Regions from separate parts of the Flavobacterium sp. DG1-102-2 genome, predicted to be linked through region 2. Evidence: riboswitches for the same ligand, from Rfam matches in the RefSeq annotation. Region 2 holds a riboswitch; the other holds the start of a gene.
The links. A riboswitch is a leader RNA that binds a small molecule or an ion and turns the genes downstream of it on or off. The one in region 2 is predicted to bind S-adenosylmethionine.

Region 1: it holds a riboswitch for S-adenosylmethionine, as region 2 does, so the genes downstream of both, R1T16_RS10715 (homocysteine S-methyltransferase family protein) here and R1T16_RS15025 (PLP-dependent aspartate aminotransferase family protein) in region 2, are expected to answer to the same signal.

The regions. Positions count from the first base shown of each region.
Region 1 is NZ_JAWLIK010000006.1:145,890-149,309, forward strand. It holds gene metH (methionine synthase) at 1-760, opposite strand, end outside; gene R1T16_RS10715 (homocysteine S-methyltransferase family protein) at 761-1,762, opposite strand; SAM riboswitch class I at 1,941-2,047, opposite strand; gene R1T16_RS10720 (DUF6367 family protein) at 2,203-2,649, shown strand; gene R1T16_RS10725 (hypothetical protein) at 2,723-3,247, opposite strand; gene R1T16_RS10730 (OsmC family protein) at 3,366-3,420, opposite strand, start outside.
Region 2 is NZ_JAWLIK010000011.1:59,346-62,765, forward strand. It holds gene R1T16_RS15015 (S8 family serine peptidase) at 1-812, opposite strand, end outside; gene R1T16_RS15020 (DMT family transporter) at 964-1,821, shown strand; SAM riboswitch class I at 1,933-2,044, shown strand; gene R1T16_RS15025 (PLP-dependent aspartate aminotransferase family protein) at 2,188-3,369, shown strand; gene R1T16_RS15030 (homoserine dehydrogenase) at 3,383-3,420, shown strand, end outside.

The DNA of each region.
Region 1 (3,420 bases), on a different contig from region 2:
GGTATAAAAACGCCGAGTGCATGGCTTCCCTTACTTTATCGTTTCCACGAAAAGAGAAAGACACATTACTTACGCCACCACTCACGTGGGCATGCGGCAGGTTGGTACGTATCCATTTTGTGGCAAGGAAAAAGTCGAGCGCATTTTTGCGATGCTCTTCCATACCTGTTGCTACAGGAAATATATTAGGGTCAAAAATTATGTCTTCGGGTGGAAAACCTACTTTATCAACCAGTATATCATAAGAACGTTTACATATTTCTATACGTCTTTCATAAGTATCTGCTTGCCCTACCTCATCAAAAGCCATAACAATTACGGCAGCGCCATAACGTTTTACTTTTTTAGCATATTTTACAAAATTCTCCTCCCCTTCTTTAAGGCTTATAGAGTTTACAATACTTTTACCCTGCGTAACTTTAAGTCCGGCTTCAATGATTTCCCATTTAGAGCTGTCAATCATTACAGGCACACGGGCAATATCAGGCTCGGATGCTATAAGGTTAAGAAATACAGTCATGGCGTGCACGCCATCCAGCATCCCTTCGTCCATATTTATATCGATGATCTGGGCACCTCCATCTACCTGGGCACGGGCAACGTCCAGCGCTTCCTCATACTTTTCTTCTTTAATAAGACGGAGGAATTTTCGCGAACCCGTAACATTAGTACGTTCGCCTATATTTACAAAATTACTTTCTGGTGTAACGATCAGCGGTTCAAGACCGGATAGTTTGAGATATCTTTCAGTCACTTTCATTTATACGGCAATCTCACTTTTTCGGGGTTCGTATTGAGCGGAAACTTCCGCAATTAATCGGATATGCTCCGGAGTTGTTCCGCAGCATCCACCGATAATATTGATCAGGTTATCATCAAGGTATTCTTTAATAAGCACCTGCATTTCTTCTGCCGTCTGGTCATACTGCCCAAAGGCATTTGGCAAACCGGCATTAGGGTGTGCCGAAATACTGAAGGATGTATTATGCGCCAGTCTTTTCAGGTACGGTTTTAACTGATCTGCACCCAATGCACAGTTAAAGCCTACGCTTAACAACGGCAAATGTGATATAGAGATTAGGAATGCCTCAACCGTTTGCCCGGAAAGCGTGCGCCCCGAAGCATCGGTTATCGTACCGCTTACCATTACAGGGATATCAAGGCCTAATTCGTCCTTCAATTCTTCAATGGCAAAGAGGGCGGCTTTAGCATTAAGCGTATCAAAAATGGTTTCAACCAACAGTAAGTCACAGCCGCCGGCAATCAATGCTTTTACCTGTTCTTTATAAGCAATAAGCAAGTCATCAAAAGTCACGGCACGGTATCCCGGGTCGTTAACATCGGGGCTCATACTGGCTGTACGGTTTGTAGGACCTATAGATCCGGCTACGAAACGTGGTTTGTGTGGTTCTTTTGCGGTAAATTCATCGGCAACTTCACGGGCAATGCGAGCCGACTCATAATTGAGTTCGTACACCAAATGCTCCATGTGATAATCGGCCATGCCAATGGTGGTACCTGAGAAGGTATTGGTTTCTACGATATCGGCACCTGCCGCAAAATATTGGTAATGCACGTCGCGAATAGCCTTTGGCTGGGTAAGCGACAGCAAGTCGTTATTGCCTTTAAGCGAATGCGGAAAATCTTTGAAACGTTCGCCGCGAAAATCTTCTTCAGAAAAATTATAGCGCTGCAGCATTGTACCCATGGCTCCGTCGAGCACGAGTATCCTTTCTTTTATGGCTTGTTGAATTCCTGACATATACTAGGTTAAAATTATTTAGCCCTATAACAGTAATCCTACGCGAACAGCGAACTATAATCAAATAAATATTTGATCTCCGGGTTATGAGCCCGAAAAGCATTTGGCTGCCCGCCTAAAATTATTGTATGTCATCTAAAAATTGGGAGTGGAATATTGCAGTAGCGCCATATTACTTGTGTTATCTATCCGCACGTACGCTTGGTAGAATTTAGCACCTTCTTTACATATAAAGGGTTGCTAAGGCTTCAACGGGTCTATTCCCTCTGCCTTTCGTGATAACATATCAATGTGTTAAAGAACAGTGCAAAGCTACAACATAAAGTTGTGGTTTGCAAATTTTGTTTATCAGGATGATGATGTGGCACTTAATTCGTACACTTGTACCAAATGCGCACGCACAACGTATGCTTGATAATTAATTAGACAATCCCTATACCATGAAAACATTTAAATCTCTTTTAAATGAATCGCGTTCTGAAGACAGAAATCAATTTCATATAATTGTTATTGGAAATGAAAGTGAAATAGAAAATCCCGAAGAAGAAGGAAAATGGCAAAACAGTAAGATACTGGATTATTGGAAAAGGGTTGAAAAACCAAGTAATGAAAGCAATGAACTTCAGGTTCACATTGGCAGGCAAAAACACGTAAATACAAAATCGGCACGTATAACATGGCACGTAAATGGCGTTAAACACGACAAGAAAGCGTTTAACGATAACAAGAATGGTATAACAACAGCTGCAAACATCGCAAAAGCTATTTTAAAACTGCCGGCTGATAAAGTTTTAGAACCCTTACCCAATGAAAATGCTGATGGTGTTTTAGCAGGAATTGATTATCTGCCGAGCAAAGCGAAGGTTTTTGTTTTTAAGATTGTATAAAAACAAAAAAGACAGGCTCTGGAAACCTGTCTTTTTACAAACCAAACCAATCTAAAATTCACATAGGGCTGCCTTATGCAACAGCCTTTCTTTTTTGCGCAATAGCCAGTATGGCTTCAAAAAGCTCATTAGCTGCCGCCTTATCATTGCCTTTAGGCAGCTTAATAAAATTATATTCGAGCCCGCGGTTAAGCGCGGTACGCAGTATCTCATTTTCATGGCTGTCCTTAAGTGTTCCTAATGTATCATTAATAGACAGTACATTAAAACCGCTTTTTAAGAGCCCTGCATATTGTGCTGCAAAGTCAGCACTTCCTGTAGCATCTACAGCAACAAGGTTGTCAAGGTTATTGGCGTGTACATAGTCAACGACATCCTCCAGCTTAAAGGGCACACCAAACTGTATAAAGTTGGCTTCCCATGAATATTTTGGGCCTTCTTTCTCAAAGAAAGCTACGGTAGAGTTGGTTATTACAGGAAACCTCAACTCTATTTGTTCGTCTATAGCAAGGTCTTTGCGGCTCTTTACCGCTTTGTTTATGAGGGCACTCCCGGTCTTACCGATTCCGAAAAGCACTATATTGATTCTTTGGGTCATGAGATTAATGGGATTTTAAAAAAGAAACGGCCTTTAGCCCATCTAAAGGCCGTAACTCTTAACAAACAAACAAAAAACAACTTATAACAAAACGTTATTCAATTTTACTTTCAGCAGGTTAATTATATGAATACTCCTTAAAAAGGGTAACATCTACAGGAGTATTGTTAACC
Region 2 (3,420 bases):
AGGCTGTCAGCGGCTTCGGCAGCTTCCACCCAATACGACTCTTCAACAGGATTTTCGCTACCGGTATCTTCTGTAACAAACAAATAATATGACGCATCGGGTGAGGTCCCTGTAAACAGCCCTTCTACATATCCGCCCATAGTAGACAGAACAAGCGTTCCATGAGTCCCCCCTGTGTAAAAATCGTCAGATCGGGTAACATAGTTGTAGCCACCCTTAATTTGTTTATTTGCTCTTAGTCGTTCAAACGGCAGGATAGTATTTACATTAGGAAAGCCGGCATCAAGCACAGCAATTGTAATTCCCTGTCCCGTAAAATGCTGCTGGTGCAGCAAATGCCCGTTAAGCATCTCAATCTGGTTTGCCGAAGCAGTAAAATCAAGCGATCCTTCCGATTCCAATACCTTATTTACAGCCTCATTCCTTTTAGGTTTAGCAGCCTTGCCTGCTGTATTAAGTGACCTGTCAGCAAAGTCAACATGATCTATAAACGCAAAGTTGGTAAGTGCCTGTATATCCTGCTGCGCCCCTCTTATGTGGAGCGCATTAAACCATTTAGATTTAGCCATAACGGTAATGCCTGCTGCATCGGTTATGCCCTGAATATAAGTTTGGGATATTGGCACGTCCCTGTCATCCACAGTAATGCCTTGTTTATTACGCCTGTCGAGTGCTTTCTGGCTGAGCATTTCTGTTGGGTTTGCAAGGTAATATGAGGCATCAGGCTTATCTTTAAAATATACCCATGCGTCTTCCTGGGCAAAGCCAAAAGCTGCCGTTAGCATAAAAAGAACAACCAGGATATTTTTCATTACTCTTCTGTTTTCTGTGCTAATTTAATCAGGTTGCTTATTTATTCCCACAAATAAGGATTTATCTATATCAAATATACAAAACAACTGCATAAATGTTAATTGGGAGTACAACAAAACACTATTTTTGTAAAGCCAAAATACTACACAGATGTTATTTTTACTACTAAGTATATGCTGCAGTGTAACTGTAGGAATAATTTTTAAATTATCCCGAAAATACAACGTTTGTCTGTCGCAGGTGGTGATGTGGAACTACGTAATAGCGCTAACGCTATGCTACCAGTTTTTTTCGCCCGACCTAAGTACAGTAAACAGTACAGCACCGTGGGCAATATACCTGCCATTAATGCTGTTACTGCCTTCTATATTTATGCTGCTGGCAATATCAATAAAACGTATGGGTATCGTAAAAACAGATGCAGCCCAGCGCCTGTCGCTTTTTATACCGATCCTGGCTGCATGGTTTATTTTTAAAGAAGATTTCAACGTCTTAAAACTTTGCGGGCTTGCGGTAGGATTTCCTGCCGTACTAATGATACTATCAAAAAAGGACAGTAATAAAAACAATAGTTGGCTCTATCCCGCGCTGGTGCTTTTAGGATTTGGTATTGTAGACATTTTATTTAAACAGATAGCCCTTAATACGACGCTTCCTTACACTACATCGCTATTTGTGGTTTTTGGGGGTGCGCTGGTAATGATTACACTCTTTGTTTTTTACGAGATGATTTTCAGGAAACAGAAATTCGGACTTATCAACTTAGCATTTGGCATAATGGTGGGCATATTTAACTTTGGCAACATTCTTTTTTACCTTAAAGCGCATAAGGCATTTGCTGAAAATCCATCAACTGTTTTTGCAGCAATGAACATTGGTGTAATCGTATTGGGAAGCCTTGCCGGAATAGTCATCTTTAAAGAAAAGCTTTCGAAGCTAAATTATTTCGGACTCTTTTTGGCATTGGGAGCGGTGATTCTGATCACACTTTCGCAGATTTACAAATAAAAAACCAGTAACGAAACCGTTGTAAATAAACGATTTAAAAAAAATGTAAATTTTTATTTGGAAATTACATTTCTTCTGCCATACCTTTGCTGCAAGTTCTTTAAAAAATTATTCTTATCCAGAAAGACTGAGGGAATTGACCCATTGACGTCTTGGCAACCTGTTACATATCGTGTAATAAGGTGCCACATTCAACCCCTGCTTTGCAGCGGAAAGATAAGCTTAGAAAATGTACATAATACTTCAAAATATTATATGCTCTTCTGACTTATCGGGGGAGCATTTTTTTATTTATGCTCTTTCGATAACTGGTTTTAGGATTTTTTTTAACTGACAGAAAAATTAACAAACTAAAATTAAAACAAGATGAAAGAGCAGACTTCAATTTTACACAGCATTCCGGTAGACCCATTAACAGGTTCAATCTCTACCCCAATTTACCAGACATCAACATTTGTACAAGACGCACCGGGCGTTCATAAAGGTTACGATTATGCAAGAAGCAATAATCCTACACGTAAGGTGCTTGAAGACCTTATCGCAAAACTTGAGAACGGTACTAACGGTTATGCTTTTGCCAGTGGACTTGCAGCTATAGATGCGGTTATTAAACTTCTTGAAGCAGGCGACGAGGTTATTGCAGTAGATGATATTTACGGAGGTGCATTCAGGTTATTTACACACATCTACCAGAAATTTGGCATCAGCATTAAATATGTGGACTCTACAAATGCACAAAACATTGCCGATGCCGTTACCGATAAAACAAAACTTATCTGGATAGAGTCACCTACAAACCCTACGCTTAAAATTTCTGACATAAGGGCTATTGCAGCTACTGCAAAAGCAAACAACATACTGCTTTGTGTAGATAATACCTTTGCATCGCCGGCAGCACAGAAACCTATTGACCTTGGTGCAGATATTGTTGTACACAGCGCTACAAAATACCTTTCAGGACACAGCGACATTATAGCAGGTTTAGTAGTTACTTCTACTCAGGAACTTGGCGACAAGATCAAATTTATCCAAAATGCATCTGGTGCTATCTTAGGCCCATTTGACAGCTGGTTAGCTATCCGTGGTATTGAAACACTTACGCTTCGTATCAAACAGCACGCTGAAAACGCACAAAAAATTGCAGAATTCCTTCTTGAGGAAAAACTGATCAAAAACGTATACTATCCGGGACTTCCATCGCACCACAACCATGAGATTGCAAAAAGCCAGCAGAAATACTTTGGCGGTGTAATTGCTTTTGACCTTGTGATAGATGATAAAGAAATCGCGACAGCAATCGTAAGCAATACAAAACTATTCAAGCTTGCAGAGAGCCTTGGAGGCGTTAAGAGTTTATGCTGCCTTCCATGCGAAATGACACATAAATCTATCCCGGCAGAAAAGAGATACAGCTCTGGAGTGACTGACAGCCTTATACGTCTGTCAGTTGGTTTAGAAGACGCTGATGATCTTATTGAAGACCTTAAACAGGCGATTGCAACAGCTGTTGCGCAAAGTACTAACAAAAATACTGCTGCTACAGTTTAATACTTTTTAAGTAATGTCAAGAAAAACTTTAAATATAGGCCTTTATGGTTT